Regions from separate parts of the Comamonas sp. w2-DMI genome, predicted to be linked through region 3. Evidence: predicted binding sites of a transcription regulator. Region 3 holds the regulator's gene; each other region holds the start of a gene.

Region 1 (7,134 bases), 190 kb from region 3:
GGATGCAGCGCAGGTACTGGCCAGCGCCCGCGACGAAGCCTCGGCCCGCCGCCTGCAGAATGCGCTCAAGCATCTGCTGAAGAAGTAACTGCCCAGGCACCGGGCGCCTCATTCCATGGGAAGAGCGCTCCGGAACCGCCCCTAGGGGAAGTGCCGCTCACCGATGCCGGTGAGCGGCATTTTTCATGGCAAATCCTGCAGAGACAGGGCCGGGCGCATGGCCGTGCTGGAGCACGGTTGCAGGCCCACCGTTAAAATCGAGGGTTGGTTTTGGCTCGCCGGGCATGGATGGGCCGTACGCGCTGCTGTCCTGTCCGGCCGGGGCGCAAGGATTTAAAGCACATCAATGACTAGCGAACACAACACCCCCACACAGGCGGCGCCCAAGGTCGGCTTCGTATCCCTCGGATGTCCGAAGGCGTTGACCGACAGCGAGCTGATCCTCACGCAGCTCAGCGCCGAGGGCTACCAGACCTCCAAGACCTTCGAGGGAGCGGACCTGGTCATCGTCAATACCTGCGGCTTCATCGATGACGCGGTCAAGGAAAGCCTGGATACCATCGGCGAGGCGCTGGCCGCCAACGGCAAGGTGATCGTGACGGGCTGCCTGGGCGCCAAGTCGGGCAAGGAAGGCGGCAGCATGGTGGCCGAAGTGCACCCCAGCGTGCTGGCCGTGACCGGCCCGCATGCCACGCAGGAGGTGATGGATGCCGTCCACACCCACCTGCCCAAGCCGCACGATCCCTTCGTGGACCTGATCCCCGGTGGAATCCCGGGGGCCATCGGCGAAGCCGGCATCAAGCTCACGCCCAAGCACTATGCCTACCTGAAGATTTCCGAAGGCTGCAACCACCGCTGCACCTTCTGCATCATTCCCTCGATGCGCGGCGATCTGGTCTCGCGCCCGATCGGCGACGTGCTCAAGGAAGCCAAGGCACTGTTCGAAGGCGGCGTCAAGGAGCTGCTGGTCATCAGCCAGGACACCTCGGCCTACGGCGTGGACGTGAAGTACCGCACGGGCTTTTGGGACGGCAAGCCGGTCAAGACCCGCATGCTGGAGCTGACCGAGGAACTGGGCAAGCTGGCCGCACAGCACGGCGCCTGGGTGCGGCTGCACTATGTGTACCCCTATCCCACGGTGGACGCCATCCTGCCGCTGATGGCGCAGGGCCTGGTGCTGCCCTATCTGGACGTGCCGCTGCAGCACAGCCACCCTGATGTCCTCAAGCGCATGAAGCGCCCGGCCAGCGGCGAGAAGAACCTGGAGCGCATCCGCGAATGGCGCAAAGTCTGCCCCGAGCTGGTGATCCGCTCCACCTTCATTGCCGGCTTCCCTGGCGAGACGGAGGAGGAGTTCGAGCATCTGCTGGATTTCATCCGCGAGGCCGGGATCGACCGTGCCGGCTGCTTTGCCTACAGCCCCGTGGAAGGCGCGACGGCCAACGAGCTGCCCGGCATGCTGCCCGAGGAAGTGCGCGAGGCGCGCCGCGCGCGCTTCATGGAGGTGGCCGAGGAGGTATCCATCCAGCGGCTGCAGCGCCGCGTGGGCCAGGTCATGAAGGTGCTGGTGGACAAGTCCATCGGCCTGGGCAAGAAGGGAGGCGTGGGCCGTACCTATGCCGATGCTCCGGAGATCGACGGCGTGGTCCATCTGCTGCCGCCCGAGAAGGCCAGCAAGACCTACAAGGTGGGCGAGCTGATCAATGTGAAGATTGTGGGCACGCAGGGCCACGATCTGGTGGGCCAGCCGGTCTGAGGCGCGCTGGCGGCCAAGCAAAAAAGGCAGGGCCCCCCTGCCTTTTTTGCTTTGCGGGGAGCCTTGATCTTCATCAGGGCGGAGCGGCCTGTTCGCTGAGATGCTGTCCATATCGTTTGTAGCAGTGAAAGGATGGCGCGAATGAACAGGACCATGAAGGCCGCTGTGGTGCGGGAGTTTGGCAAGCCCCTGACCATTGAAGAAGTCCCGGTGCCCCGGCCTGATCCCGGCCACGTGCTGGTGAAGATCGAAGCCTGCGGCGTCTGCCATACCGACTTGCATGCCGCGCATGGCGACTGGCCGGTCAAGCCCAATCCGCCCTTCATCCCGGGCCATGAAGGCGTGGGCTATGTGGCTGCCGTCGGTGCGGGTGTCACCCATGTCAAGGAAGGCGACCGCGTCGGCATTCCGTGGCTGTACACGGCCTGCGGCCATTGCGAGCATTGCCTGGGCGGCTGGGAGACGCTGTGCGAGCAGCAGAAGAACACCGGCTACTCCGTCAACGGCGGCTTTGCGCAGTATGCGCTGGCCGATGCCAATTTCGTGGGCCTGCTGCCCGGCAATGTGGACCTCATCGAGATCGCTCCGGTGCTGTGCGCGGGCGTCACCGTCTACAAGGGGTTGAAGGTCACCGACACCAGGCCCGGCAACTGGGTGGTGATCTCGGGCATCGGTGGCCTGGGCCATATGGCCGTGCAATATGCCAAGGCCATGGGCCTGAATGTAGCGGCCGTGGATGTGGACGATGCCAAGCTGGAGCTGGCCCGGCGCCTGGGGGCGCAGGTCACGGTCAACGCCCTGACCACGGACCCGGCAGCCTACCTCAAGAAGGAGATTGGCGGAGCCCACGGCGCCCTGGTGACGGCCGTGTCGCCCCAGGCCTTCGAGCAGGCGCTGGGCATGGTGCGGCGCGGCGGCACGGTGTCGCTCAACGGCCTGCCGCCCGGCAGCTTCCCGCTGCCCATTTTCAACATGGTGCTCAGCGGCGTGACCGTGCGCGGCTCCATCGTGGGCACGCGGCTGGATTTGCAGGAGTCGCTGGACTTCGCGGCCATGGGCAAGGTCAGGGCCACGGTGACCACCGACCGGCTGGAGAACATCAACGACATCTTCTCCCGCATGCACGCGGGCAGGATCGAAGGCCGCGTCGTGCTCGACCTGAACGCCTGAGCGGTCATGCAGGCAAAAGGCTTTCCTCGGGAAGCCTTTTGCTTTTCCTGCATCAGACCATTCTTCGGATCGGCTTTTTCTTCCAGACCAGCCGGTAGTAGGCGGTCTGCAGGCCCAGAGTGATGGTGTAGGACAGCGGAAAAGCCATCCAGATGCCCATGAGGCCGAAGCTGCGGCTGAGCCACCAGGCCAGCGGCAGCTCCAGCACGGCCAGCACCGTGATGGTGATGGCCGTCGGAATGACCACGTCGCCGCTGGCACGCATGACCGAGGACAGCGCAATGAAGCAGCCCAGCAGCAGCCCGCTCCACAGCACGATGTACAGCAGCTCGATCGCCAGCGCCAGCACCTGCTCGTCGGTGATGAACAGGCCCAGCAGCGGCCGGGCGAACAGGCTGCCGATCAGCGCCAGGGCCGTCCCCAGAGCAAGGTTCATGCGGATGGCCGTGGCGGTGATGATTCCCAGTCGCTCGCTGTGGCCCGCGCCGATGGCCTGCGCACCGAGTATGGATGCCGTGATGGCCACCGAGATCACGGGAAACTGGGCGAACGAGTTGATCTGGTTGACCGCGCCGTAGGCCGCCGTGGCGCTGGAGCCGAAGCCGTTGACCAGGGAGACGACGACCAGGCCAGCCAGGGACGAGGCAATCATCTGCACTCCCGTGGGAATGCCCACGCGCAGAATGCTCTTGAGCAGTGCCCTGTCGATGCGCATCGCCTTCCACAGCGCAGCGTTGGGTGCCAGCGGGCTGGCAATGTGGCGCAGTCGCCAGCACAGCCAGGCCAGGGCCAGCGTGAAGCCGATGATCATTGACACGCCCGCGCTGGCCACGCCCAAGCGCGGCAGACCGCCCCAGCCCGCGATCAGCGCCGGTGTGCAGATGAGGCCCGTGGCCGTGGAGATCAGCAATGCCAGCATGGGAGAGACCGTGTCGCCCACGCCGCGCAGCAGCGAGGTGGCCAGCAGGAACAGGAACAGCCCGGGCATGCCCAGCAGCACGATGCGCGAATACAGCGTGGCCTGCTCCATGATGTCGGGCGGCGTACCCAGCAGGCGCATCAGCGGCTCGGTGAACAGGCCGCCGAACAGGGCGACGAGGGCGCCGAACAGCACGCCCACGCACATGGCCGTGCCGGCGATGGCGCGCAGCTTGTCCTGCAGGCGTGCACCGTAGGCCTGGCCGACCAATACCGAGGCGCCTGCGCCCAGGCCGATCACGAAGGCAATGAACAGGAACATCACAGGGAAGAAGGCCGCGACCGCAGCCAGTGCCTGTACGCCCAGCATCTGGCCGATGAAGACGCTGTTGATGGTGCCGGACAGCGACTGCAGGATGTTGGCCAGGACCATGGGCCCGAGGAACACCAGAAAGATGCGCCACAAGGGCTGGCTGCCGGAGGCGATGGGCGGGCCTGCGGGAGCGGGCAGAGCAGGCGCGGCGGCCTGCGGCAGGGCGTTGTCGGACTTCGTCATGTGTTGTGTGTCTGGTATTGCGACGAGAAATTGGAGGCCTGCAGAGCCTTCAGTTCTGCAGGGGTCTCGGCCAGCTGGCTGATCGGGTGCAGGTAGCTTCGCATGTCCTGGGGGAGGACCTCGATGTGTTGCGCAAAGGCCTCTCCTGTCAATGTGCTTGTCCTATCCGGCAGTGGCGGTGAAAGATCATGCCGCTGACCTCTGGGCCCACAGCGGCCTCCCAAGATGCAGCGGCATGGTGCTAAATATTACCCGTGTAAAAATATGAAGTCAATTAAATCCGGGTAAATATTGTGCAATGCTGGCCCGGCAAAGAAAAAGCCCCTGGCAGACGGGCTGCCAGGGGCTTTGCAGGGGAGCGCAGGCGCAGCTTAGACGCGCTTGCGGTATTCGCCGGTGCGGGTGTCGATTTCGACCTTGTCGCCCTGGTCCACGAACAGAGGTACGGCCACTTCGAAGCCGGTGGCGATCTTGGCGGGCTTGAGCACCTTGCCCGATGTGTCGCCCTTGACGGCAGGTTCGGTCCAGGTGATTTCACGCACCACGGTGGTGGGCAGTTCGCAGGAGATGGCCTTGCCGTCGTAGAACACGACTTCGGCTTCCATGCCGTCTTCCAGGTAGCTGATGGCATCGCCCATGTTGGCGGCTTCCACTTCGTACTGGTTGTATTCGGAGTCCATCCAGACGTACATGGGGTCGGCGAAGTAGGAGTAGGTGCACTCCTTCTTGTCCAGGATCACGTTGTCGATCTTGTCGTCGGCCTTGAAGACCACTTCGGTGCCCATGTTGCCCAGCAGGGACTTGAGCTTCATGCGCACGGTAGCTGCGCCACGGCCGCCACGGGCGTATTCGGTCTTCAGGACGATCATGGGGTCCTTGCCCTGCATGATCACGTTGCCGGCGCGGATTTCTTGAGCGATTTTCATGGCTTGCTTATGAAAGGTTGGAGCCGCTCTACACGGCAGGCAAGCTGATCGCAAAAGTCAAAGTGCGGCGGCGGGGCCTGCCGCGTGGTCCGCGGCGGTGGAGCGACCCGGACAGCGAGTTTGCGGCTGCAAGCGGCGCGCACCGGGAGGCAAAACGTAGATTTTAGCTTTTTTCCGCAACAAAGGCTTGAAGCTGTGCAATCAAATCCGTTTGCATTGCCAGCCGCGTGCGTGCGGCCTGCACGCATTGCTGCCATTCCTGCAGCATCGCAAGGTTGAGCAAAGGCAATGCTTGCGGTGCGGTCATGCCGTTCCAGGCATGGTGGAAGGCGCGCAGGCTGGCTGGCGCCTGCAGCCAGTCGAGAAAGGCCTCGAGCTTGCCATGGTGCGCAGCGTCATGCTGCGGATAGATGTGCCAGACCAGGGGCTGGCCGGCCCACAGCGCGCGCACCAGCGAATCCTCGCCACGCACCAGATTCAAGTCGCAGCCCCAGAGCATCTCGTCGAACAGCGGCTGGGGGCAGGGCTGCAGATAGTGGAGGGCGGGCCGGTCCGCCGCAGGTGGCGGCAAGGCCTGGACGGCCGCCGTGGCGCGGCCTGGCGTCACCAGCAGGTGCGGCCGCAGCGCGGCGGCTGCCTGCAGCTGCTCCATGAATCGGGACAGGGCGGCGGGTTCGTAGCAGAACAGCGAAATCGCGCAGTCGCCTTGGGCCATGCCCAAACGCGAACGCCAGCCGGCCCTCCGGCCCGCGAAGGCCTGCTGGCGCGCGGCCAGGTCCTGCTCGCGCGCCAGCGCACCGGTGGCAGTGGTGAAGCCGGGGTAGAAGAACCAGCGCGTCATGCCGGCCGCGGGCCCGGACATCAACGGCGAAGGCAGGCGGTGGCAGCGCTCCACATAGTCTTCGGCCGACAGGTATTCGAGATTGATCCATACCGGCGGCGCTCCCGTGGCGGCCCTGTCGGCAATGCGCCGCACAAAGGGCGCGGGTATCTCGCAACCAAAGGCTTCGATGACGACATCGCCGGCGGACTCGGGCACGTTTGCGGCATGTGCGGGCCATGGGCGCACGGCTAGCCCCGCCGGATGCGGCTGCGGCGCCATCCATTGCAGGGCGCTGGCATCGTCCATCCACAGCCGCACCTGCTGGCCGCGCGCGGCCAGTTCGGCGGCGATGCGCCAGCACACGCCTACATCGCCGAAGTTGTCGATGACCTGGCAAAAAATATCCCAGGTGCGCGGCGCATGGGCCGGGGGCGCGGCCTCGGAGGAAAGGGGATGAAAATCCAGCATGTTCTATTCAATCTCTGTGGGGCCGGGCTCGCATAGATGTTCGACCAGCAACTGGGCCACGGGCGAGAGCGCATCCTGCGAGCGCACGCACAGCATGAGCTGGCGCTCGGCCCAGGGCTCGGCCAGCCGTATGCAGCGCAGCGGCAGCGTACCCATGTAGATACGCGCGCTGCCTTCGGGCAGTATGCCTATGCCCAGGCCTGCGGCCACCATCAGGCACAGCGCGTCATAGCCTGTCACCTTCATGCGCAGGCGCGGCTGCAGGCCCTGATCGGCGGCCGCGCGCGTGATCAGGTGGTTGAGCGCGCTGTCGGCATGCATGCCGATCAGGTCGTGCGCCACCACCTGGGCCAGCGCCAGGCTGCGGTGGCGCGCCAGCGCATGGCCGCGCGGCACGACCACGGCCAGGCGGTCGCTGCGGTAGGGCCGCAGGCTGATCTTGTTGCCGTAGCTGCCGTTGTTGAGCAGGCCGATATCGGCCTCGTTGTCGGCCACGGCGCGCGCGATGTCGTTGCTC
Region 2 (7,134 bases), on a different contig from region 3:
TGCGCACCAAAGTCGCCATCATCGGTGCAGGTCCCTCGGGCCTGCTGCTGGGCCAGCTGCTCTACAAGGCCGGCATAGACAACATCATCGTGGAGCAGCGCAGTGCCGATTACGTGCTCGGCCGCATCCGCGCCGGCGTGCTGGAGCAGGTGACCATGGACCTGCTGCGGCAGGCCGGCGCCGATGCCCGCATGAACGAGGAAGGCCTGCCGCACGACGGCATCGAGCTGCTGTTCAAGGGCAAGCGCCACCGCATCGACCTGCACGGCCTGACGGGCGGCAAGCGCGTCATGGTCTACGGCCAGACCGAGGTGACGCGCGACCTGATGCAAGTGCGCGCCGCCGAAGGCCTGACCACGGTGTACGAGGCACAGAACGTGCAGCCTGTCGACTTCGAGAGCGAACACCCCAAGGTGCGTTACGAGAAAGACGGCCAGGTGCACGAGATCGCATGCGATTTCATCGCCGGCTGCGACGGCTTTCACGGCATCTGCCGCGCCAGCGCGCCCCAGGACAAGGTCAAGACCTTCGAGAAGGTCTACCCCTTCGGCTGGCTGGGCCTGCTGTCGGACACGCCACCGGTCTCGCACGAACTGATCTATGCCAACACCGAGCGCGGCTTTGCGCTGTGCAGCCAGCGCAGTGCCACGCGCAGCCGCTACTACCTGCAGGTGCCGCTGACCGACAAGGTCGAGGACTGGAGCGACGAGGCCTTCTGGGAAGAGCTCAAGAAGCGCCTGGACCCCGAGGCCCGCGCCCACCTGGTGACCGGCCCCTCGCTGGAGAAAAGCATTGCGCCGCTGCGCAGCTTCGTGACCGAGCCCATGCGCTTCGGCCGCATGTTCCTGGCCGGCGACGCGGCCCACATCGTGCCGCCCACGGGCGCCAAGGGCCTGAATCTGGCCGCCTCCGACGTGGGCTATCTGTCGCGCGCGTTTGCCGAGTTCTACCAGGACAGGAGCAGCGAAGGCATAGACCGCTACTCCGAGCAATGCCTGCGTCGGGTCTGGAAGGCCGAGCGCTTCTCGTGGTGGATGACCTCCATGCTGCACAACTTCCCCGGCGAGGGCGAGTTCAACACCAGGGTGCAGGAGGCCGAACTGGACTATATCGTCCACTCCCGGGCCGGCGCCACTTCGCTGGCCGAAAACTACGTGGGCCTGCCGCTGGTCTGAGGCCGCAAGGCTTGCGCACGGGCCGCTTCGGGCGGCCCATGCCGCCTCGCTGCACGGCCATCGATGCAAATTGGTTGCTGCAGCCTTGCGCAAATATTGATGTCCGATCAGGCCCCGGCGCAGCGCGCCGGGAGTAAGCTTGCCGGCCTTATGGCGCAAATCATGTTTCCACCTCCCTACATCGCTGCGGACCGGGCAGCCCAGTCCCTGCGCGACAGCGGCTATGCCGTGCTGGCGCCGCAGGACTTCGCGCACTGGATCGGTGCCGACCTGGACCAGCTGCATGCGCTGGATGCCGACTGGCAGAGCCTGCCGCCCGATGCCTTTCTCAAGGATGGCGGACGCTACCGGCGCCGGCGCCATTCCTGTTTCGTGGCCCAGGCCGGATCGCTGCAGCAGGTGCCCCACCGTGCCCATTGGCAGCCCGTGGAATACAACGCCCTGCACGGCGGCATGCAGCGCATGTTCGATCCCATGCCCGACGCCACGACGCAAAGCCCGGTCTGGGCCCGGCTGCTGGAAAAGCTGGCCGGGCTGGCTGATCAGGTGTTCTGCGCCGACGGCGGCCACGAGCGCTGGTTTGTGGAGTCGCACCAGTTCCGTATCGACACCACGGATGGCATAGGCCGGCCCACGCCCGAAGGCGCGCACCGCGACGGCGTGGACCTGGTGGCGGTGATCCTGGTCGCCCGCCAGGGCGTGAAGGGCGGCGAGACCCGCGTCTTCGAAGCCACGGGCCCGAGCGGCATGCGCTTCACGCTGACCGAACCCTGGTCGGTGATGCTGCTGGACGATGCGCGCATGATCCACGAGACCACGCCCATCCAGCCGGCGCAGGCCGGCGGCGTGCGCGATACCCTGGTGCTGACCTACCGGCGCGGCAATTTCCAGGGCGCCGAGGTGGTGGACGCGGCCTGAAGCGGAGCTAGGCGCTGCCCCGTGCCGGATGCGGGCTTTCTTCGACGGCAAGGTTGATGTGCATCAAGATGCTGAGGCATGATGGGGTTCAGACTGAGCTTCATTGAACCGGCGGCGGATGGCGCAGATTTCTGTTCCCGGTGATGCCGCCATGCTATCGAAGGAGAAAACATGTCCATGTTCAAGCACATCCTGGTTCCGGTGGATGGCTCCAAGCCCTCGCTGCTGGCGGCCCGCAAGGCGGCCGAGCTGGCCAAGGTCTTTGGCAGCGCGGTGACGGCGGTCTATGTGATCGATCCCTATCCGTTCACCGGCGTGGGCGCCGATTTCGCCTACGGCCAATCCCAGTACCTGAGCGCGGCCACGGCCGAAGCCAATACCGCGCTGGATGCCGTCAAGGCCCTGATGGACGAGGCGGGCGTGGCCGTTTCCACCGTTGTCGGCGAAGGCCATGCGGTGCACGACGGCATCGTGCGCGTGATGGAAAGCAGCGGCGCCGATCTCATCGTCATGGGCTCCCAGGGCCGCCGCGGCCTGGAAAAGCTGATGCTGGGCAGCGTGACCCAGCGCGTGCTGGGCGCCGTGCGCATTCCCGTGCTCGTGGTCCGCGAATAAGCGTTCCCCATCAAATCAAAAAGACCTCCGAGGAGGTCTTTTTTATTGCACAGAGCACAGCCTTTAAAACGGGCTCGCTCCAACAAAGAGACACCGAGCAAGAGCCGCTCAGGGGGTCACTCAATCTTCGCGCCAGAGGCTTCCACGATCGCCTTGTTGGCCTTGAAGTCGGCCTGGAAGAATTTGTCGAAGGCTTCCACGCTCATGGCCTGGGGCTCGGCGCCCTGGGTCTGGATGGCTTCCCGTACTTCAGGCATGGCCAGCAGCTTGTTCACTTCGGCATTGACTTTGTTGACGACGGGCGCCGGCGTGCCCCTGGGCATGAACAGGCCGTACCAGGTGCTGACGTTGAAGCCCTTGAGACCGGATTCGGCCAGGGTCGGCACATCGGGCAGCGAGGTGGAGCGGGCCGCGGAGGTCACCGCGATGGCACGCAGCTTGCCGGACTTGATCTGGCCGATGGCCGAAGGCACGGAGGACACCAGAAGGTCCACGTTGCCCGCCAGCGCGTCCATCATGGCCGGGTTGGAGCCCTTGTAGGGCACGTGCGTGAGCTGGATGCCCGCAGCCTTTTCCAGCATCACGCCGGCCAGATGGATGCTGGTGCCGTTGCCCGGCGAGCCGTAGGTGATCTTGGCGGGCGCCTTCCTGGCGGCGGCCACCACGTCGGCCAGCGTCTTGTAGGGCGAGTTGGCGGCCGTGGCGATCACGATGGGGGTGTAGGCCACATGGGCCACGGGCGTCAGGTCCTTGGTGGGGTTCCAGGGCAGGTTCTTGTACAGATAGGGGCCGAGGACCACGTTGTCCTTCTGGCCCATGACCATGTCGTAGCCCGTGGGCGCCGCTTTCACGGCCTCGGTGATGCCGATGGTGCCGCCCGCGCCGGCGCGGTTGTCGGGCACCACGGTCCAGTGGCTGACTTCGGTGAGCTTGTTGGAGATCACACGCGAGAGGATGTCGGTGCCGCCGCCGGGCGGGAAGGGCACGATCAGGCGCACGGGCTTGTTGGGGTAGTCGGTGGCCGGGCCTTGCGCGGCCGCGGAAAAGCTCAGGCCCAGCGTGGCGGCCATGGCCGTGCAGGTGATCAGTTGGCGAAACATGAAAAAGAAACTCCAGGGACGATTCGGGGGCGCAGTCGCGGCAAGCCGGCTTTTGGCGCGGCGGCCCGTCACTGCAAAAAGCCTGTCGTGCGTTGCGCATGGCAGGCCTGGGGGTCACGGAAGGTGGGCTTTTCGATGATCGGGGAGGGTGGTTCCGCCATCAATGGGTATTTGTCTTTACCGGGGAGGCAGCATGCGGTACCGGCATGTCTGCACCATCCATCGCGCGCGGTGCGCAGCAGGGTGGCTGCTGCGCCAGCGAGCAGCAGACCGATCGGGTCTGGCTGCGGTTGCGGCCCACGGGCGCGATGGCTTGAAGCTGTTGTTGCAAGATGTGCATGCACAGCATGCGGACCATTCTGCCACGTCCCGGACCTTGCCAAGGCTGCCGGCGCGATGGCAGCCGTTCCTATCGGGCAAAGCAGCCATGCGTGCGATCAGCGTACCGGGAAGGCACAGGGCGCGGGGTGAATGAGGATTCTTGATGAAACAGGCCGCCAGCGCTTGCGAGTCGGGCGCCGGCAGCTATTCCATCCGTAGCGGCTGCAAAAGCTCAGGGCTGGCGTACATCGGCGACGACCTGTTCGCCGAAATCGGGCCGCTCCAGCCAGGCCAGCACGCGTGCAGCAGCTTCCTCGGGCGAGGTGAGCTTGCCGGTGGCCTTGAGCTGGGCGAAATTGCCGACGTCCGGAAAATCGCTCTGGTCGGCGCTGCGCAGCTGCACCTGCATATCGGTATCGATGACGCCGGGCGCCAGCGAGCAGATGCGCGCGCCGTGGGGCTTGGCGGCTTCCTCAAGCGCGACGCAGCGGCTGTACTGGTCCATGCCGGCCTTGGCCGTGCAATAGCTGGCCTGCGAAGCCATGGGCCGGCGGCCCAGGCCCGAAGAGATGTTGAGCACCTTGCGCTCGGCCTTCCAGTCGGCCGTGGCGGCCAGGAAGGCGCCGGTCATGGCCATGGGCGCTTCCAGGCCCACGCGCAGCGCATTGATCAGGTCGGCGGCCGGCAGCTGCGACAGCGGCGCGATCTGCGGGATCACGCCGGCATTGTTGATCAGGGTGATGCTGGCCCAGTCATTGGCCTGCAATGTGCGCAGCCAGGTGCCCAGGCGCTGGGCGGCCGCGGCGCTCTGGGCCAGGTCCTGCTGCCACTGGATCAGCTGCGCCGGGCTGCCGGCGCTCGCGGCCAGGGTTTCGCTGCTCCTGCGGGCAATGCTCAGCAGGATGTGGCCCTGGCGCAGCAGCTGCTGGCCCATGGCCAGGCCCATGCCGCGCGAGCCGCCAGTCAAAATCGTCAGATGCTTGGTCATGCGGGAATCTTACGGTCGTTTGCTGGCCACCCCATGCACGTGCTTCTGCGTATGGGAACAACCCTGGAGGCTCAGCCGGGTGCGGCGCCGGCGCTGACGGGCTTGCTCCGGCACGCGGTGGCGGCATGGAAAATGGCCCCACGCTCCCACGCTTCGGATGTTCACCGCCCTCAAGGGGGCGCTTTTGATCCTGGGGCGGCCCGGCGTTGAAAAAAAGCCCCTGCAGCCGCAAGCTGCAGGGGCTTTTCCGCGAGGGGCGGCGTCAGGCGCCCAGGTAGGCGCGGCGCACCGCGTCGTTGGTCAGCAGGTTGGCGCCCGTGTCCTCGAGCACCACCTTGCCGGTCTCCAGCACATAGCCGCGGTCGGCGATCTGCAGGGCGCGGTTGGCATTCTGCTCGACGAGGAACACCGTGACGCCTGCAGCGCGGATGGTCTGGATGATCTCGAAGATCTGCGCAATGACCAGCGGGGCCAGGCCCAGCGTGGGCTCGTCCAGCAGCAGCAGGCGCGGCTTGCTCATGAGCGCGCGGCCGATGGCCAGCATCTGCTGCTCGCCGCCGGACATGGTGCCGGCACGCTGGCCGGCGCGTTCGCGCAGGCGCGGGAACAGGCCGAACACATGCTCGATGCCGGCCTCGATCGCCGCCTTGTCGAGGAAGAAGCCGCCCATCTGCAGGTTCTCGGTGACCGTGAGGTCCGAGAAGATGCGGCGCCCCTCGGGCGAGACCGCGATGCCCTTGCGCATGATGTGGTGCGTGGACATATGCGTGATGTCCTCGCCCTCGTAGAAGACCTTGCCGCCGCTGGCGCGCGGCGTGCCGCAGATGGTCATCAGCAGCGAGGTCTTGCCGGCGCCGTTGGAGCCGATCAGCGAGACGATCTCGCCCTGGTTCACTTGCAGGCTGGCGTTGTCCACGGCGCAGATGGCGCCGTAGTGGGTGGACAGGTTCTGTACTTGCAGCATGGCCGTCATCAGGCTTCTCCCAGATAGGCCTTGATGACCCGTTCATCGTTGCGGATGGCATCGGGCACGCCCGTTGCGATGGGCTTGCCGTATTCCATGACCAGGATGCGCTCGGACACCCCCATGACCAGGCCCATGTCGTGCTCGATCAGCAGCACGGCCACGCCGTAGTCGCGGCGCAGCTGGTCGATCAGGCCCTGCAGGTCCTTTTTCTCCTGCGGATTCAGGCCGGCGGCCGGCTCGTCGAGCATGAGCACGCGCGGCTTGGTGATCATGCAGCGCGCGATCTCCAGGCGGCGCTGGTGGCCGTAGGCCAGGTTGCCGGCTTCGCGGTTGACGAAGGAGCGCAGGCCCATGACGTCCAGCCACTTGAGCGCGTTCTCGATCTTCTCCTCTTCCGAGCGGCGATAGCCCGCCGTGTTGAACAGGCCGCCGAGCAGCGTGGAGCGCGACTGGCGATGCTGGGCCACCAGCAGGTTCTCCAGCACGGTCATGTGCTTGAACAGGCGCACGTTCTGGAAGGTGCGCACCACGCCGTGGTTGGCCACCTGGTGGCTGCTCTGCCCGGCGATGCTCCTGCCGTCCAGGACGACGGAGCCGCCCGAGGGCTGGTAGAAACCGCTGATGCAGTTGAACACCGTGGTCTTGCCGGCGCCGTTGGGGCCGATGATGGCAAACACTTCCTGCGGACGCACGTTGAAGCCCACGTTGTCCACGGCCAGCAGGCCGCCAAAGCGCATGCACAGGTCTTTGACTTCTAGCAAATACTCGCTCATGCGCTTGCCCAGTCTTCGGTTGTAATTATCAAAATGAGAGCGAAGCAGCGGTTCATCACTTCACCTCCACATGATGGCGCTTCATGGGCAGCAGGCCCTGCGGGCGCCAGATCATCATCAGAATCATGACCAGGCCGAAGATCAGCATGCGGTATTCGGAGAACTCGCGGGCCAGCTCGGGCAGGGTGGTGAGGATGATGGCCGCGAGGATCACGCCCAGCTGCGATCCCATGCCGCCCAGCACCACGATGGCCAGGATCAGCGCCGACTCGATGAA
Region 3 (7,134 bases):
ATTCTCCGTGACGATTGAGGTGGATCAAACAGCCTGAGAACAAACCAATGAACACTTTGCAAGCAATCTTAGAGGTGCCCGATGGAAGCTACGAATAACAATGCTGTCTATTACGACGACACCGTCGTGAGACAGTTCTCTATCATGGCCGTGGTATGGGGGGTGGTTGGCATGGCCGTGGGCGTGTTCATCGCGTCCCAGCTCGCCTGGCCGGAACTCAACTTCGGCATTCCCTGGCTGAGCTATGGCCGTCTGCGTCCGCTGCACACCAATGCAGTGATCTTCGCCTTCGGCGGCTGCGCGCTGATGGGCACCAGCTACTACGTGGTGCAGCGTACCTGCCAGACCAAGCTGTTCATGCCCAAGCTGGCCAGCTTCACGTTCTGGGGCTGGCAACTGGTCATCCTGGCCGCCGCCGTCAGCCTGCCGCTGGGCTATACGCAGGGCAAGGAATACGCCGAACTCGAATGGCCCATCGACCTGCTGATCGCGGCAGTCTGGGTGGCCTACGCCATCGTGTTCTTCGGCACCGTCGGCATCCGCAAGGTCCGGCACATCTATGTGGCCAACTGGTTCTATGGCGGCTTCATCCTGGCGGTGGCGCTGCTGCACATCGTCAACAGCGCGGCCATTCCCGCGGGCTGGATGAAGAGCTATTCGGCCTATGCCGGCGTGCAGGATGCCATGGTGCAGTGGTGGTACGGCCATAACGCCGTGGGCTTCTTCCTGACCGCGGGCTTCCTGGGCATGATGTACTACTTCATCCCCAAGCAGGCCGGCCGTCCCGTCTACTCGTACCGCCTGTCCATCGTCCACTTCTGGGCGCTGATCTTCACCTACATGTGGGCCGGCCCGCACCACCTGCACTACACGGCACTGCCCGACTGGACGCAGTCCGTGGGCATGGTGTTCTCGCTGATCCTGCTGGCGCCCAGCTGGGGCGGCATGATCAACGGCATCATGACGCTGTCGGGCGCCTGGCACAAGCTGCGCGACGACCCCATCCTGCGCTTCCTGATCGTGTCCCTGTCGTTCTACGGCATGTCCACGTTCGAAGGCCCGATGATGGCCATCAAGACCGTCAATGCGCTGTCGCACTACACCGACTGGACCGTGGGCCACGTGCACTCCGGCGCGCTGGGCTGGGTGGGCCTGATCACCATGGGTTCGCTCTACTACCTGATCCCGCGCCTGTTCGGCAAGACCAAGATGCACTCGGTGCCCGCCATCGAACTGCACTTCTGGATGGCCACCATCGGCATCGTGCTGTACATCGCCGCGATGTGGATCGCCGGCGTGATGCAGGGCCTAATGTGGCGCGCCGTCAATCCCGACGGCACGCTGACCTATACCTTCGTGGAAAGCGTGAAGGCGACCTATCCCTTCTATGTGATCCGTGTGACCGGCGGCCTGCTCTACCTGGGCGGCATGCTGGTGATGGCCTGGAATACCTGGAAGACCGCCATGTCCGGCCGTTCCGTCAAGGTAGCCGTGCCTGCCGCCGTGGCCCACGCCTGAGCATCGAGGAGCGCAAGCAATGTCTGAACACAACAATACGGCTCCCAAGAGCTTTTCCCACGAGAAGGTGGAGACCAGCAACTTCCTGCTGATCACGCTGATCCTGCTCGTCGTGGCCATCGGCGGCCTGGCGGAAATCGTGCCGCTGTTCTTCCAGAAATCCACGACCGAAGCCGTGGCGGGCCTCAAGCCCTACACGCCGCTGCAGCTGATGGGCCGCGACGTCTATCTGCGCGAAGGCTGCTACAACTGCCACTCGCAGATGATCCGCCCGTTCCGCGCCGAGACCATGCGCTACGGCCACTACTCGGTGGCCGGCGAATTCGTCTACGACCATCCCTTCCAGTGGGGTTCCAAGCGCACCGGCCCCGACCTGCACCGCGTGGGCGGCAAGTACAGCGACGAATGGCACCGCGTCCACCTGCACAACCCACGCGACGTGGTGCCCGAGTCCAACATGCCGGCCTATCCCTGGCTGGAGGCCAGCAAGGTCGACGACACCGCCGTGGCCCAGCGCATGACGGCGCTGCGCAAGGTCGGCGTGCCGTACTCCGACGAGGAGATCGCCGGCGCTGCCGAGCAGGTCAAGGGCAAGACCGAGATGGAGGCCGTGATCGCCTATCTGCAGGTCCTGGGCCGTGCCGTCAAGTAAGCCAGGGGGGAACCGGAAATGGATATCACCACCGTGCGCATCGTGGTCACGCTGGCATCGCTGGCGTGCTTCCTCGGCATCTGGTGGTGGGCATTTGCCCGCCGCAACCAGGCCCGTTTCGAAGAGGCGGCCCAGCTGCCTTTCCTGCAGGACTGAGTCCGCTCACATAACGAGAACATCCCATGAGTGATTTCATCAACAATTTCTGGTCGATGTATGTCGTCGCGCTCACGCTGCTCGGCATTCTTGGCTGTCTGCTGCTGCTCATCGTGGTGGCGCGCAAGAAGGTCGTTTCGGCGGCGGACAACACCACGGGCCATGTCTGGGACGAAGACTTGCGCGAGCTCAACAACCCCATGCCCAAATGGTGGATGGGGCTGTTCGTGATCACCGTCGTCTTCAGCCTGGCCTACCTGGCGATCTATCCCGGCCTGGGCAGCTACACCGGCAAGCTCGCCTGGAGCCAGACCGGCGCCTATGAAAAGGAAGTGGCCAAGGCCCAGGCGGACCTGGAGCCGCTGTATGCCAGGTTCACGTCCATGCCTGCCCAGGAGATGGCCAGGGACACGCAGGCCATGGCCATCGGCGAGCGCCTGTTCATGAACAACTGCGCGCAATGCCATGGCTCCGATGCGCGCGGCGGCAAGAGCTTCCCCAATCTGACCGACGGCGACTGGCTGCATGGCGGCACGCCCGAGAAGATCAGGGAAACCATCACCAACGGACGCATCGGCGTCATGCCGCCCATGGCCGCGGCGGTGGGGACGGCAGACGATGTGCGCAACGTGGCCCACTATGTGCTGAGCCTGTCGGGCAGCCCGCACGACTCCGTGCGCGCCTCGCTGGGCAAGTCCAAGTTCGTGGCCTGTGCCGCCTGCCACGGCATGGACGGCAAGGGCAACCAGGCCATGGGCGCGCCCAACCTGACCGACGACATCTGGCTGCACGGTTACGGCGAAGCCGCAATCATGAACATCGTCAACAACGGCAAGCAAAACGAGATGCCGGCCCAGAAGGAAAAGCTGACCGAAGCGCAGATCGCCGTGCTGGCCTCCTATGTGTGGAGCCTGTCGAACAAGAGCGGTGCTGCCCCGCAGTAAGCTCGTCTGAAAGGCGGTGCCGGCGGCGCCGCCTTTTTTGCGTTTGCATTTTCAGAAATTACAAAAATATTAAGGAACTGCCATGCAACCCGATCACGGCAAACCCCGCAAGGTGATCCCGATCACCCCCGTCGAATCCGAGGGCGGGCTCCACGAAGTGCCGATGTTCGTGTCCGAGCAGAAGGTCTATTCGCGCTCCGTCGCCGGATTTTTCTCGCGCTGGCGCTGGATCATGGTGTTCGCCACCCAGCTGGTCTTCTATGGCCTGCCCTGGCTCGACTGGGGCGAGCGCCAGATGGTGCTGTTCGACCTGGAGGCGCGGCGCTTCTATCTGTTCGGGCTGGTACTGTATCCGCAGGACTTCATCTACCTCGCTGGCCTGCTCATCATCTGCGCGCTGGCGCTGTTCCTGTTCACGGCCGTGGCCGGTCGGCTGTGGTGCGGCTTTTCCTGCCCGCAGACCGTGTACACCGAAATCTTCATGTGGATCGAGCGCAAGGTGGAGGGCGACCGCAGCGCCCGCATGCGCATCGACAAGAGCGGCTGGACCTTCGAGAAACTCTGGAAGAAGTCGCTCAAGCAGCTGCTGTGGATTGCGGTCTCGGCATGGACCGGATTCACCTTTGTCGGCTACTTCGTACCCATCCGCGAACTGGGCATGCAGCTGATGGCGCTGCAGGGCGGCTGGCAGATATTCTGGGTGCTGTTCTATGGCTTCGCGACCTACGGCAATGCCGGCTACATGCGCGAGCAGGTCTGCAAGTACATGTGCCCGTATGCACGCTTCCAGAGCGCCATGTTCGACAAGGACACCATGATCGTGAGCTACGACGCCGCGCGCGGCGAAGCCCGCGGCCCGCGCAGGAAGGGGGCGGATCACCAGGCCGAAGGCCTGGGCGACTGCATCGACTGCAAGCTGTGCGTGCAGGTCTGCCCCGTGGGCATCGATATCCGCAACGGGCTGCAGTACGAATGCATAGGCTGCGGCCTGTGCATCGATGCCTGCAACTCCGTCATGGACAAGATGGAATATCCGCGCGGCCTGATCCGCCTGACCACGCAGAATGCGATTGCGCGCGGCTGGAAGCATGTGCAGACGCTGCGCCGCATCTTCCGTCCGCGGGTACTCGTCTATTCGGCGGTGCTGCTGGCGCTGAGCGCAACCATGATCGCCAGCCTGGCGCTGCGCCAGCCCCTCAAGCTGGACGTGATCCGCGACCGCGCATCGCTCTCACGCATCGTGGCCGGCGGCAAGCTGGAAAATGTCTACCGCCTGCAGATCATGAATGCCACCGAGACCGAGCAGCGTTACCGCATCAGCGCCACGGGGCTGGACGGGCTGGAAGTCACGTCCGAAACCGAAGTTAGCGTCGGCCCGGCCGAGACGCGCGGCATTGCCGCACGACTGCAGATTCCGTATGGCTCCGCCGAACCTGGATCGCACACGGTGTACTTCAACGTGGATGCCGTCAACGCGGGCGCCGGCCGCGTGGCTGAAAAGGCCGTGTTCCTAGTGCCGCGCTGATGGCGCCGCCTGCCCTTGATTGCCATTGTTCCCGGAAGGCATTGCCGCAATGCCTTCCCCCTATCGAAAGAGGTCTTCATGTCCAACACTTCCCGAACCGCCGCGGGAGCTGCCCCTGGCGCCCATCCCGAGGATGGCAAGCCCTGGTGGCGCTTTCCCCATGTCTGGCTGGTCATCGGCGGCCCCGCCGTGGTGGTGGTGGCGGGCTTTGTGACGGCCTATATCGCCTTGCGCGCGCCGGATCCCGTGATCGACCCGGACTACTACCGCCATGGCGTGGAGATCAACAAGCGCCTGAGCGAGGCCGAGAAAAGCCAGGCCCCCGCGCTGACTGGTCGCAACCATGCGCTCACGCCCGCCGGAGACCACCCCACGGACCGCTGAGGCGGGGGCTTCCTCATGAATATGGCAAAAATAAGAGCGGCTTGCGCCTGAAAGCATTGGGCTTCAAAGGAGTTTGCTCTGGAACAGGAGATGAGGCATGTGCCAGCAGCTCCTGTTTTTGATAGCTTTCAGGGTTTCCCGCCTCGGGTAATGCCCGCGGCGGTCTTGCCTGGCGCCCGGGTTGCTGGCCAGAATGCAGCCATCGCATGAGAGCTTTCAGGAGAACAGCCCATGGTCGCTCAGCGCTGGATGTGGATTGCCTGGCCTGCGTTCCTCGCAGCCGCCGTGATGGAAATGCTGGTCTTTGCCTTTGTCGATCCGCTGGAGCTGCATCTGGCGGGCGAGCCGGTCGCCTGGTCGCGCAATGCCGTCTACACGGTGTCCTTCTTCGTGTTCTGGGGCGTGGCCATGTTCTCCAGCCTGCTGACCAGCCTGCTGGGCCGCAGCCTGGCCGAGCTCAACGGCGCCGCGATCGCGCGGCCGGCCCCCATCCGTCTGGCCGAGCACGACTGGCAGCCGGACTGAGCGGTTGCCAGAAGGCCAGGAAAAAAGCCCGCGGCGCAAGCCGGCGGGCTTTTGTTGGACAAACAGGGCCGCTCAGCTCTGGCACTGCTGGCTGTTGACGATGCGCTTCAGGGCCTCGGTATCCAGAATGCGCAGGTGGCGCTGCTTGACTTCCACAATGCCTTCCTCGGCGAACTTGGAGAAAGTGCGGCTCACGGTCTCGAGCTTGAGGCCCAGGTAGCTGCCGATTTCCTCGCGCGTCATGCGCAGCACCAGCTCCGACTTGGAAAAGCCGCGCGCCGACAGGCGCTGCACGAGGTTGAGCACGAAGGCCGCCAGGCGCTCCTCCGCGCGCATGCTGCCCAGCAGCAGCATCACGCCGTGCTCGCGCACGATCTCGCGGCTCATCACCTTGTGCACGTGGTTCTGCAGGGCCGTGACTTCGCGGGATAGTTCCTCCAGCTTGTCGAAGGGCATGATGCAGACCTCGGCATCCTCGAGCGCGACGGCATCACAGGTGTGGTGGTCGTTGACGATGCCATCCAGGCCGATGATCTCGCCGGCCATCTGGAAGCCCGTCACCTGGTCGCGCCCGTCCTCGGTGGCCACGCAGGTCTTGAAGAAGCCGGTGCGGATGGCGTACAGCGACGTGAAGGTCTCACCATTGCGAAACAGCAGGCTGCCGCGCTTGACCTTGCGACGTTTGGCCACGATGGCGTCGATGCGCTGCATCTGCTCGTCATCCAGGCCCATGGGCATGCACAGTTCGCGCAGGTTGCAGTTGGAGCAGGATGCTTTGATGGTCTGAAGGTTCATGGGCAAACGTCGGCGGCAGGGGCGGTGGCCCGTGCCGGCAAGTGACCTCGTCAATGGTAATGAGATGAATCAAATTGTGGCAGCACTTGCCTCGGCATCTCTTGATGTGCGTCAAGGACGGCTTTCTTGCTTTGGCGCACATTGCCGATATTCCGACCCCAATCATGCGCTTGCCATGCCGCTGCTGTCAGTGCCTTTTCCGACTGTACAGCGCTTGCGGGCATGAAACGCATCCTGCCAAGAAAATATGACCGCTGTCACGCCTGAGTTACTGAGCCGCTTTGACATACCCGGGCCGCGCTACACCTCGTTTCCCACGGCCGACCGCTTTGTCGAAGCCTTCGGTACCGAGGACTACATTCTTGCGCTGCAGCAGCGCAAGGCACAAGCGCCGTTCGGCGCCACGCGGGCCCTGCCGCTGTCGCTGTATGTGCATGTCCCGTTCTGCGATTCGCTGTGCTACTACTGCGCCTGCAACAAGATCATCACCAAGCACCACGAGAAGGCCGCCGAATACCTGGACTACCTGGCGCGCGAAGTCGACCTGCACACCCGGCACTGCGGCAGGGGCCAGCCCGTGAGCCAGCTGCACCTGGGCGGAGGCACGCCGACCTTTTTCTCCGACGACGAGCTGC

Evidence for each region. The regulator FNR, encoded in region 3, switches genes on or off when oxygen is low (the NO sensors DNR and NnrR bind a similar motif). The targets are predictions, from matches to a motif close to TTGATNNNNATCAA.
Region 1: adhP (alcohol dehydrogenase AdhP) is a predicted target of FNR. The motif match lies at 1,820-1,833, and genes of this name have one in related genera.
Region 2: V8Z74_RS18960 (universal stress protein) is a predicted target of FNR. The motif match lies at 2,147-2,160, and genes of this name have one in related genera.

The regions. Positions count from the first base shown of each region.
Region 1 is NZ_JBANEL010000003.1:25,409-32,542, forward strand. Features, by position in the region: gene V8Z74_RS04550 (DUF349 domain-containing protein) at 1-88, shown strand, start outside; gene rimO (30S ribosomal protein S12 methylthiotransferase RimO) at 347-1,756, shown strand; gene adhP (alcohol dehydrogenase AdhP) at 1,898-2,926, shown strand; gene V8Z74_RS04565 (MATE family efflux transporter) at 2,979-4,400, opposite strand; gene efp (elongation factor P) at 4,772-5,326, opposite strand; gene earP (elongation factor P maturation arginine rhamnosyltransferase EarP) at 5,490-6,617, opposite strand; gene V8Z74_RS04580 (LysR family transcriptional regulator) at 6,621-7,134, opposite strand, start outside.
Region 2 is NZ_JBANEL010000020.1:43,973-51,106, forward strand. Features, by position in the region: gene pobA (4-hydroxybenzoate 3-monooxygenase) at 1-1,175, shown strand, start outside; gene V8Z74_RS18955 (2OG-Fe dioxygenase family protein) at 1,326-2,093, shown strand; gene V8Z74_RS18960 (universal stress protein) at 2,271-2,708, shown strand; gene V8Z74_RS18965 (Bug family tripartite tricarboxylate transporter substrate binding protein) at 2,825-3,808, opposite strand; gene V8Z74_RS18970 (SDR family NAD(P)-dependent oxidoreductase) at 4,362-5,117, opposite strand; gene V8Z74_RS18975 (ABC transporter ATP-binding protein) at 5,380-6,090, opposite strand; gene livG (high-affinity branched-chain amino acid ABC transporter ATP-binding protein LivG) at 6,090-6,857, opposite strand; gene V8Z74_RS18985 (high-affinity branched-chain amino acid ABC transporter permease LivM) at 6,913-7,134, opposite strand, start outside.
Region 3 is NZ_JBANEL010000003.1:219,369-226,502, forward strand. Features, by position in the region: gene ccoS (cbb3-type cytochrome oxidase assembly protein CcoS) at 1-18, shown strand, start outside; gene ccoN (cytochrome-c oxidase, cbb3-type subunit I) at 82-1,518, shown strand; gene ccoO (cytochrome-c oxidase, cbb3-type subunit II) at 1,538-2,170, shown strand; gene V8Z74_RS05520 (cbb3-type cytochrome oxidase subunit 3) at 2,189-2,326, shown strand; gene ccoP (cytochrome-c oxidase, cbb3-type subunit III) at 2,353-3,270, shown strand; gene ccoG (cytochrome c oxidase accessory protein CcoG) at 3,353-4,795, shown strand; gene V8Z74_RS05535 (FixH family protein) at 4,874-5,179, shown strand; gene V8Z74_RS05540 (hypothetical protein) at 5,411-5,704, shown strand; gene fnr (fumarate/nitrate reduction transcriptional regulator Fnr) at 5,777-6,499, opposite strand; gene hemN (oxygen-independent coproporphyrinogen III oxidase) at 6,747-7,134, shown strand, end outside.